Regions from separate parts of the Micromonospora sp. NBC_00898 genome, predicted to be linked through region 2. Evidence: predicted binding sites of a transcription regulator. Region 2 holds the regulator's gene; the other holds the start of a gene.
The links. The regulator HrcA, encoded in region 2, represses chaperone genes, less so after heat shock. The targets are predictions, from matches to a motif close to GGTTNGCACNCTCNNNNNGAGNGTGCNAACC.
Positions count from the first base shown of each region.

Region 1: the regulator HrcA is predicted to act here: its motif matches at 2,795-2,825, upstream of groES (co-chaperone GroES).

Region 1 is NZ_CP108775.1:6,786,539-6,792,078, reverse strand. It holds gene OG799_RS33070 (molybdopterin-dependent oxidoreductase) at 1-513, opposite strand, end outside; gene groL (chaperonin GroEL) at 637-2,277, opposite strand; gene groES (co-chaperone GroES) at 2,348-2,662, opposite strand; gene OG799_RS33055 (THUMP-like domain-containing protein) at 2,994-4,181, shown strand; gene ybaK (Cys-tRNA(Pro) deacylase) at 4,226-4,705, shown strand; gene OG799_RS33045 (hypothetical protein) at 4,847-5,029, opposite strand; gene OG799_RS33040 (sugar ABC transporter substrate-binding protein) at 5,093-5,540, shown strand, end outside.
Region 2 is NZ_CP108775.1:67,215-72,754, reverse strand. It holds gene OG799_RS00330 (16S rRNA (uracil(1498)-N(3))-methyltransferase) at 1-682, opposite strand, end outside; gene dnaJ (molecular chaperone DnaJ) at 684-1,829, opposite strand; gene hrcA (heat-inducible transcriptional repressor HrcA) at 1,906-2,928, opposite strand; gene OG799_RS00315 (DUF4870 domain-containing protein) at 3,161-3,784, shown strand; gene hemW (radical SAM family heme chaperone HemW) at 3,828-5,051, opposite strand; gene OG799_RS00305 (enoyl-CoA hydratase-related protein) at 5,071-5,540, shown strand, end outside.

The DNA of each region.
Region 1 (5,540 bases), 620 kb from region 2:
CGGCCCGGCGGCCGGCGTCACCGGCCCGGCCTCGGTGGACGCCGGCTCAGCCTTTGGCGGCGACCACGACCAGAGCTCCGGTTGCAGCGGTCCGGCCAGGAGCAGCCAGAGGGCCAGCGCGCCGAGCGCAGCGCCGACCAGCGAGGGAAGCGCGTCGAAGCCGTTCGCGCCGGGCCGGGTCAGCGCGGCGGCCACCCCGAGGGCGGCGAAGGCGGCGATGCCGGCCAGGCCGATCCAGAGCCGGCGGGCGGCCAGCACACCGAGCAGCGCGGCGAACGCCGCGAGCAGCAGGGCCGTCCCGACCAGCAGGGCGATCTTGTCGTGCGTGCCGAAGAGCGAGATGGCGAACTGTTTCAGGGTCTCGGGCACCACGTCGACGATCAACCCGCCGACCGCGATCAGCGGTGCGGAACGGGCGCCGGTGAGGACGGCCACCGGCTCGGCGGCGCCGATCGCCACGGCGGCGGCGGTGATCCCGGCCAGCGCGGCGTACCCGCGGGACGTGGTGGTCATCGGACCAGTCTTGTCGATCACCGGGCCGGACCGGTAGCGACGTCAGCGATCCGTAACCAGATGCGGGTCAGGGCACACCGTCGGCGTGACGGTGTGCCCTGACGTCGTTCGTACTGCGTCGGGTCAGAAGCCCGGGCCGTGCTGGTGGCCGTGACCGTGGCCGTGCCCACCGGCGGCGGCCGGCTCGGCCTTCTCCGGCTTCTCCACCACCAGGCTCTCGGTGGTGAGCAGCAGGCCGGCGATCGAGGCGGCGTTGGTGACCGCGTTGCGGGTCACCTTCACCGGGTCGATGATGCCGGACTTGACCAGGTCGACGTACTGGCCGGCGGCGGCGTCGAGGCCGTTGCCCCACTCCTTGCCGGCGACCTTCTGCACCACCACGTAGCCGTCGTGACCGGCGTTCTGGGCGATCCAGCGCAGCGGCTCGACCAGCGCCTTACGCACGATCGAGACGCCGGTCTTCTCGTCCCCGGTGAAGCCGAGGTCGTCGTCGAGCACCGGCAGGATCTGGGCCAGGGCGGCGCCGCCACCCGGGACCGTACCCTCCTCGACCGCGGCCTTGGTCGCGGCGATGGCGTCCTCGATGCGGTGCTTGCGCTCCTTCATCTCGACCTCGGTCGCCGCGCCCACCTTGATGACCGCGATACCGCCGGAGAGCTTCGCCAGCCGCTCGGCCAGCTTCTCCCGGTCCCACTCGGAGTCCGAAGCCTCGATCTCCTTGCGGATCTGCGCGACCCGGTCGGCAACCTCGGAGGACTGCCCGCCACCGTCGACGACGGTGGTGTTCTCCTTGTCGACCACGACGCGCCGGGCGGTGCCGAGCACCTCCAGGCCGACCTGGTCGAGCTTGTAGCCCAGCTCCGGGGCGACCAGCTCGGCGCCGGTCAGGATCGCCATGTCCTGGAGCATCGCCTTGCGGCGGTCGCCGAAGCCGGGGGCCTTCACCGCGCAGACCTTGAGGGTCTTGCGGATCGCGTTGACCACCAGCGTGGACAGGGCCTGGCCCTCGACGTCCTCGGCGATGATCAGCAGCGGCCGGTTGTTCTGGAGGACCTTCTCCAGCAGCGGCAGCAGCTCCTCGATCGCCGAGATCTTCTGCGTGGTGATCAGGATGTACGGGTCCTCCAGGACCGACTCCTGCCCCTCCACGTCGGTGACGAAGTTCGGGGAGATGAAGCCCTTGTCGAACTGGAGCCCCTCGGTCACCTCCAGCTCGGTGATGAGCGCGGAGCCCTCCTCAACGGTGATGACACCGTCGCGGCCGACCCGCTCCATCGCCTCGGCGATCAGCTCGCCGATGGTGGCGTCCTGCGCGGAGATCGTCGCGACGTGCGCGATGGACTCCTTGTCGGCCACCTCGACGGCCCGGCCGAGCAGCGCCTCGGAGACCTTGGCGGCCGCCGCGTCGATGCCCCGCTTGAGGCCGGCCGGGTTGGCGCCGGCGGTCACGTTGCGCAGGCCCTCGCGGACCATCGCCTGGGCCAGCACGGTCGCGGTGGTGGTCCCGTCGCCGGCGACGTCGTTGGTCTTGGTCGCCACCTCCTTGACCAGCTGCGCGCCGAGGTTCTCGTACGGGTTGGTGAGCTCGATCTCCTTGGCGATGGTCACGCCATCGTTGGTGATCGTCGGCGCACCGAATTTCTTGTCCAGGACGACGTTGCGCCCGCGCGGGCCGAGGGTGACCTTGACCGTGTCCGCGAGGGCGTTGACACCGTGCTCGAGCAGGTGCCGGGCGTCGTCCGAGAAGCTCAGGATCTTCGCCATGAATGTCCCTTCGAAGCGACGTTGCCCCGGCCCGGCGAGCCGGACCGGGGCAACGACACTGATCGGTTGCTTACTTCTCGATGACCGCGAGGACGTCGCGGGCGGAGAGCACCAGGTACTCCTCGCCGGCGTACTTGACCTCGGTGCCGCCGTACTTCGAGTAGATGACGGTGTCGCCGACCTTCACGTCAACCGGGATCCGGTTGCCCTTGTCGTCGATGCGGCCCGGGCCGACAGCGAGGACGGTGCCCTCCTGCGGCTTCTCCTTGGCGGTGTCGGGGATCACGATGCCCGACGCCGTGGTGGTCTCAGCCTCGTTCGCCTGGACCAGGATCCGGTCCTCGAGCGGCTTGATCGCAACCTTGGTCGCGGTAGTCACGGGCATACCCTCCTGGGGTACTTGGTTTCGTTGCCGAACGGCTGGCCGAACGGCGTCAATCTGCCACATGCCACCGGGCGGGGCCGTCGTCGCGGGTGCCGGTCCGCCTGGCGTTCAGCGCCCGGGCCGAGGCCCGGAAGCTGGCACCCTCGATGGGAGAGTGCTAATCGCAGGTTATTCCTCGGCTAGCACTCCGTCAAGGAGAGTGCCAATCCGCCGCCCGGCGCGTCGCCCCGACGAGCATGATCGACTCCGCCTGCGGCACCTCGCGGCCTCCGGGCGGCCGGACACCCCGGCCTGCCGCACCCCACCCGGATGCACCCGGGAGAATGGCCGGGTGGATCTCGACCAGCTGGCCGCGCTGCGTACCGCCGAGGGGTCGGCCGCGCTCGCCGCGGCCACCGAGGTGGCCGGCGGCGACCCGCTGGCCGCGGCCGCCGCGCTCCGCTCGGCCGGGGTGCCGGCCGGGTTGGCCGCCGCCGCGCTCACCCAGGCCGAGCTGCGCCGCCGCGCCGCCGCCAAGTTCGGGCCGGCCGCCGCGGGGATGTTCCTCACCCGGGCCGGGCTGGAGCAGGCCACCCGCCGGGTGGTCGCCGACCGACGGGCCGGGCGGCTGCGCGCCGCCGGGGTGCACACCCTGGCCGACCTGGGCTGCGGCCTCGGCGCGGACGCGCTCGCCGCCGCCCGCGCCGGGATCCGGGTGTACGGCGTGGAGGCCGACCCGCTGACCGCCGCGATGGCCGCCGCCAACGCCGAGGCGGCGGGGCTGGCCGGGTCGTTCACGGTGGAGTGCGGCGACGCGACCGCCTTCGACGTCGACCGGGTGGACGGGGTCTTCTGCGACCCGGCCCGGCGCAAGGCCGGCACCGGACGGCGGATCTTCGACCCGAACTCCTACTCGCCACCGTGGGACTTCGTCACCGCGCTCGCCGAGCGGGTGCCGCACACCGTGGTCAAGGTGGCCCCGGGGCTCGACCACGCGCTGATCCCGGCCGGCGCCGAGGCGGAATGGGTCAGCGTGGACGGCGACCTGGTGGAGGCCGCGCTCTGGTGCGGCCGGCTCGCCGAGGTCCCCCGCCGGGCCACCGTGCTGCGCGGCGACACCCCGCACGTGCTGACCGGCTCCGGGGCGATGGAGGCCCCGGTCGGGCCGGCCCGCCGGTTCCTGTACGACCCGGACCCGGCGGTGGTCCGCGCGCACCTGGTCGCCGAGCTGGCCGAAGAGCTGGACGCGACCCTGGCCGACCCGAGCATCGCCTACCTGTACGCCGACACCCCGGCCCGCACCCCGTACGCGCGCTGCCTGGAGCTGACCGACGTGCTGCCGTTCTCGCTCAAGCGGCTGCGGGCCCTGCTCCGGGACCGCCGGGTCGGCCGGGTCGAGATCCTCAAGCGCGGCTCGGCGCTGGAGCCGGAGAAGCTGCGCCGGGATCTGCGGCTCTCCGGCGACGCGGCGGCGAGTCTGGTGCTGACCCGGGTGGCCGGCGCGCCCACCGTGCTCGTCGGGCAGCCGGTGGCCGCCTGAATTTCGGCTCGCCCGCCGGTCCGGGTCCGGGTTAGCTTGTCGGCATGGCGGGACAGGGCACTCCGGCGACCGCGCTGCTCGCGAAGCGGAAGGTCAGCCACAGCACCCACCCGTACGACGTCTCCCCCGACGCGTCGAACTACGGCGCCCTGGTGGCGGCGGCGCTCGGGGTGCCCCCGGAACGGGTGTTCAAGTCCCTGGTCACCGAGGTGGACGGCGGGCTCACCGTGGCGGTGGTGCCGGTCACCGGGGAGCTGGACCTCAAGGCCCTGGCCGCCGCGGTCGGCGGCAAGCGGGCGGCGATGGCGGACCGCGCGGTGGCGGAGCGGGCCACCGGATACGTCCGCGGCGGCATCAGTCCGCTCGGCCAGCGCAAGCGCCTCCCGACCGTGGTCGACGCCTCGGCGCTGGACCACCCGACCGTGTACGTCTCCGCGGGGCGCCGCGGGCTCCAGCTCCAATTGAGCCCCACCGACCTGATCGCCCTGACCGCCGCGGTGACCGCCCCGCTCGCCGTCCGCTGACCGCGGGAGCGACCGCCTCCCGGGAGGTTTTCTCGGGCGTCGAGCTTGCCGACGCCGGCGCAGGCGTAAGCCGCGGCGGTGGCACAGATGGTCCCGAACTGATCCTCAGCCGTCGATGTCCCTACCGGCGCCATTCGCGTCTCACGCCAATTCCACGATCACCGCGGCACCCACCGAGATCGGCGGGCGCACCGGATGTCGATCGCGTTGCCGAATTGTTACTGGCGACAACAAACCGCTGACCTTTACGGTCTTGTGCGCCCCGAGCAGCGAACAATAGGTTGCCCGGAACAACAAATAGCTGGCAGGCGCACCGCGGCTCACCGGCGCACCCCCACCACCCACGTTCCCCTCGAGTTCCGTCCCCCTTGAAAGGAACCGTGCAGAATGCGCAGAGGGATCCTCACCGTCGCCGCGGTCGGCCTGCTGACCGCAGGCAGCCTCACCGCCTGCGGCAACGACTCCAGCGGCGCCGCGGGCCGCCCCAAGCCGAAGATCGGCGTCATCCTGCCCGACAGCGCCTCGTCGAACCGCTGGGAGACCGCGGACCGCAGATACCTGGAGGCCGCGTTCAAGGCGGCCGGGGTGGACTACGACATCCAGAACGCCCAGAACGACAAGGCGCGGTTCGTGACCATCGCGGAACAGATGATCACGAATGGGGTGACCGCGCTGATGATCACCAATCTCGACTCGGGAACCGGGAAGGCGGTCCTGGACAAGGCGACCCAGAAGGGCGTCGCCACCATCGACTACGACCGGCCCACCCTGGGCGGCTCTGCGCAGTACTACGTCAGCTTCGACAACGTGGCCGTCGGCCGGCTCCAGGGCGAGG
Region 2 (5,540 bases):
TGGAGGTGCGCAGCACCGACGGGCCGAGGCGGACGGTACGGGCGCCGGCCTCACGGAAGGCGGACAGCTCGGGCGCGGCGATGCCGCCCTCCGGGCCGACCACCAGCACGATCTCGCCTGTCGCGGGGAGCTCGGCGGTGGTCAGCCGCTCCACGGCCTCCTCGTGCAGCACGAACGCGGCGGCCGCGCCGGCGATCCGGCGGACCGCCGTCTGGGTCGACTCGTCCGGGGACCCGGCCACCACCGGCAGCCAGGCGCGGCGGGCCTGCTTGGCCGCCTCCCGGGCGGTCGCCGCCCATTTCTCCCGGGCCCGTACGCCCCGCTCGCCGCGCCACTGCACCACCGAGCGGGACGCCGCCCAGGGCACGATCTCGTCCACCCCGACCTCGGTCATCGCCTGCACGGCCAGCTCGCCCCGGTCGCCCTTGGCGATGCCCTGCACCACCACGAGCCGGGGGACGGACGCGTCGACGTACCCCCGGGAGGTGACCTGGAGGTCGAGGCTGCCCCGGCCGACGGCGGTGACCACGGCGGCGGCCGTGCCGCCCCGGCCGTCGGCGAGCAGCAGTTCCTCGCCGACCCGCAGCCGTTGCACGGTCGCCGCGTGGTGCCCCTCCGGGCCGTCCAGGGTCAGCGCGTCACCGGTGGGCAGCGCCTCCACCAGGAACAGCGGCGCGGACACCTCAGGCGTGCCCGTTGAAGGCGTCGCGCATCCGGGAGAAGAAGCCACCCTGCTTGGTCAGCTCGGCGACCTCCTCGCCCCGGGTCTTGGCGAAGTCGCGCAGCATCTTCTCCTGGTCGGCGTCGAGCTTGGTCGGGGTCCGCACGTCCAGGTGGACGTAGAGGTCGCCCCGGCCGGTGCCGCGCAGGTGCGGCACGCCCCGGGCGCGCAGCCGCAGCGTGCTGCCCGGCTGGGTGCCCGCCTTGACGTCGACCGTCTCCTCGCTGTCCAGGGTCTTGATGGTCAGCCGGGTGCCCAGCGCGGCGGCCGTCATCGGCACGGTGACCCGGCAGTGCAGGTCGTCGCCCTTGCGGGAGTAGACGTCGTGCGGCCGCTCGTGGATCTCCACGTACAGGTCGCCGGCGGTGCCGCCACCCGGGCCGACCTCGCCCTGCTGGGCCAGCCGGATCCGCATGCCGTCCTCGACCCCGGCCGGGATCTTCACGGTCAGCGAGCGACGGGTGCGCACCCGGCCGTCACCGGCGCAGGTCGGGCAGGGGTGCGGGATGGTGGTGCCGTAACCCTGGCAGACCGTGCACGGCCGGGCGGAGACCACCTGGCCGAGGAAGGTCCGCTGCACGGACTGGACCTCGCCCCGGCCGCCGCACGCCTCACAGGTGGCCAGGTGGGTGCCGGCGGCGGTGCCCGCGCCGGAGCAGGTGGTGCAGAGCACGGCGGTGTCGACGGTGATCGGCGCCTCGACGCCGAACGCGGTCTCGTGCAGGTCCAGCTCCAGGCGCAGGATCGCGTCCGCGCCCGGCCGGGTCCGCGGCCGCGGGCCCCGGGCGCCGCCGGCCGCGCCGCCGAAGAAGGCGTCCATGATGTCCTGGAAGCCGACGAACGGGCCGGCCCCGCCGGGACCGCCCGGACCGCCCGCGCCCCCGCCGCCCGGGGCCAGCGGGTCGCCGCCCAGGTCGACGATCTGCCGTTTCCGGTCGTCCGAGAGGACCTCGTACGCGGCGTTGATGTCCTTGAACTTCTCCTGTGCCTCCGGGTCCGGATTGACGTCCGGGTGGAACTGCCGCGCCAACTTGCGGTAGGCGCGCTTGATCTCGTCGTCGGAGGCCTCGCGGCTCACGCCGAGAATGCCGTAGTAGTCCCTGGCCACTGCGTTCGGTGTCCTCATGTTCGTCTCGCGTTGCGCCGGTCGTCGGCAGGGGCCGGTCGCCGGCCCCTGCCCTGGATCAGTTCTGGGCCAGCAGCTCGCCCACGTAGCGTGCCACGGCCCGCACCGTGGCGATGGTCCCGGGGTAGTCCATCCGGGTGGGGCCGAGCACGCCCAGACCGCCGACGATGGTCGCGCCCGGGCCGTACCCGGTGCTGACCACGGAGGCGGCGCGGAGGTTGTCGACCTCGTTCTCGTCGCCGATCAGCACCCGGGTGGTGCTCGGCTCGGCCTCGCCGATGAGCTTCAGCAGCACGACCTCCTCCTCGAGCGCCTCGAGGATGGGACGCAGCGAGCCCTGGAAGTCGAGCAGGCCACCGCGGGTGAGGTTGGCGGTGCCGGCCAGCGCGATCCGCTCCTCGTGCCGCTCGACCAGGGTCTCCAGCAGCACGGTGGAGAGCGTGGTCATCGCGCCGCGCAGGTGCGGGGCAGACTCCTCGACCAGCGCCTGGACCAGCGGCGGGGTCTCGGACAGCCGGCTGCCGACCAGCTTCTCGTTGACCAGCCGACGCAGGTCGGTGACGTCCTCGGCGGGGACCGGCACGGGCAGCTCGACCAGCCGCTGCTCGACCCGGCCGGTGTCGGCGATCATGACGAGCATCAGCCGGGTGGTGGAGATCGGCACCAGCTCCAGGTGCCGCACCGAGGAACGGGCCAGCGACGGGTACTGCACCACGGCGACCTGCCGGGTCAGCTGGGCCAGCAGCCGCACGGTGCGGTGCACCACGTCGTCGAGGTCCACCGCGCCGACCAGGAAGCGCTCGATCGCCCGGCGCTCGGCCGGGCTGAGCGGCTTGACCCGGGAGAGCCGGTCCACGAAGAGCCGGTACCCGCGGTCGGTGGGCACCCGGCCGGCACTGGTGTGCGGCTGCCGGATGTAGCCCTCCTCCTCCAGCACGGCCATGTCGTTACGGACGGTCGCCGGGGAGACGCCCAGCTGGTGCCGCTCGACGAGGGCCCTGCTGCCCACCGGCTCCTGCGTGGCGACGTAGTCCTCGACGATCGCGCGCAGCACGGCGAGCTTGCGGTCGTCGAGACCCATATCCCCACCTCCTGAAGCACCCTCGACCCGCCGCCGGCGCGGCAGCGGCCGGGCAACTGGCACTCGACTGTAGCGAGTGCCAGTCTACGTCGGCGGCACCCCGGACGCGATGATCAGCGACGGACCACGGGTGCGGGCCGCCGCACAGCCGCCGCGCCAGGGCCGTTCAGCCGGACATCCCGGGCGATGTCGCTCTGGTGCCACGTTGCGGGCAACCCCTACCGTGACGTTCATGACTGAACCACCTCGCCCTCCCGGAGCGGGGGACGCCGGCGCCCAGCCGCCGGACCCGACCCCGCCGTCGGCACCGTACGGCTCGTCGGCGGACGAGCCGCCCACCGCACCACTGTCCGGGGCGCCGGGCGCGGGGGGCTATCCCCCGCCCGGCGGCTATCCGCCGCCCTCCGGCGGTCAGCCGCCGTCGGGTGGCTACCCACCTCCGGGCGGCTACCCGCCGCCGGGCACCGGCTACCCGACCGGCGGGGCGTACGGCGCCCCGAGCGGCGGCTGGGCCAACAACGAGGACAAGACCTGGGCGCTGGTCGCGCACTTCGGCGGCGCGGCGGCGATGTTCGTCAGCGGCGGCGTGCTGGGCTGGCTGCCGCCGCTGGTCGCCATGCTCGCCCGGGGCAACCAGTCGCCGACGGTGCGCCAGCACGCGGTCGCGGCGCTCAACTTCCAACTGCTCTGGTCGATCGTCGGCCTGGTCGGCTGGCTCCTGGCCTGCATCGCGATCGGCTTCATCGCGGTCGGCGCGGCGGTCATCCTCGGCATCGTGTTCGGCATCCTCGCCGGCGTCAAGGCCAACGAGGGGCAGCTCTACCGCTATCCGATGAGCATCAGCCTGGTGAAGTGACGCCCCGCCCGGCCGGCCCACGGGTCGGCCGGGCGACCGGCGGTCAGGGCAGCAGGTCGCGGACCACCGCGTCGGCCAGCAGCCGGCCGCGCAGGGTGAGCACCGCCCGGCCGGCCGCGTACTCCGGCGCGGCCAGCAGCCCGCCGGCCAGGGCCCGCTCGGCCCCGGCCCGGCCCGCGTCGTCGAGCACGTCCAGCGGCAGCCCGGAGGCCAGCCGCAGCCGCAGCATCACGTCCTCCATGTGCGCCTCGTCGGGCGTGAGCAGCTCCCGGGCCAGGCCGGGCGACTCCCCGGCGGCGAGCCGCTGCGCGTACGTCGTCGGGTGCTTGACGTTCCACCAGCGCACCCCGCCGACGTGGCTGTGCGCCCCCGGCCCGAGGCCCCACCAGTCCGCGCCGGTCCAGTAGAGCAGGTTGTGCCGGCACCGGGCCGCCCCCGAGCGGGCCCAGTTGGAGACCTCATACCAGGAGAAACCCGCCGCGTCGAGGGCAGCCTCCGCGGCCAGGTAGCGGTCCGCCGCCACGTCGTCGCTCGGGTACGGCAGCTCGCCGCGCCGCATCCGCGCGGCCAGCCGGGTGCCGTCCTCCACGATCAGGGCGTACGCGCTGACGTGGTCGACCCCGGCCGCCACCACCTGGTCCAGCGAGGCGGCGAAGTCCTCGGCGCGCTCCCCCGGCGTGCCGTAGATCAGGTCGAGGTTGACGTGGTCGAACCCGGCGTCGCGCGCCTCCAGGGCGGCGGCGGTGGCCCGGCCGGCGCTGTGCGTGCGGTCGAGGATCGCCAGCACCCCCGGCGCGGCGGACTGCATGCCCAGCGAGATCCGGGTGTAGCCGGCGGCCCGCAGGGTCTTCAGCGACCCCGGGGTGACCGACTCGGGGTTGGCCTCGGTGGTCACCTCGGCGTCGGCGGCCAGCCCCCAGACCCGGTCGATCCCGTCCAGGATCCGGGCGAGGTCGTCGGCGGGAAGCAGGGTCGGCGTGCCGCCGCCGACGAAGACGGTGTCCACCCGTGGCGGCGGGGTGTCGCCCAGCACCCGGCCGGCGAGGGCCAGCTCGGCCAGCACCGTGTCGGCGTACGACTCGCGGCTGGCCCCGCCGCCCAGCTCCGCCGCCGTGTAGGTGTTGAAGTCGCAGTAGCCGCAGCGACTGGCGCAGAACGGGACGTGCACGTACACGCCGAAACCGCGCGCACCGACTGTGCGGGTGGCGGCAGCGGGCAGCGATCCGTCGCGGGGGACGGATTCGCCTTCTGGAAGAGCGCCGGGCATGGCAACTAGTGTGCCCGGCATGACCTCTCCGGACGCTCTCGTGCGGGTCGCCACGGCCCGTGGGGTGACCACCCTCACCCTGGACAGCCCGCACAACCGCAACGCGCTCTCCACCCCGCTGATGACCGAGCTGCTGGCCGGGCTGGCCGCGGCGGTCGCCGACGACGCGGTCCGCGCGATCGTGCTCGACCACAGCGGCCCGGTCTTCTGCTCCGGCGCGGACCTGAAGGAGACCGCCGCCGCGTACGCCAGCGGCACCGTGCCCGCCGGGATGCTGGGCGACGTGCTGGCCGCCGTGCGGGAGTGCCCGAAGCCGGTGCTGGCGAAGGTGGCCGGGCCGGCGCGGGCCGGCGGGCTGGGCCTGATCGCCGCGGCCGACCTGGCGGTCTGCGCCGACGAGGCGACCTTCGCGTTCACCGAGGTGCGGATCGGGGTGATCCCCGCGGTCATCTCGGCGACCGTGCTGCCCCGGCTGCACCCCCGCGCCGC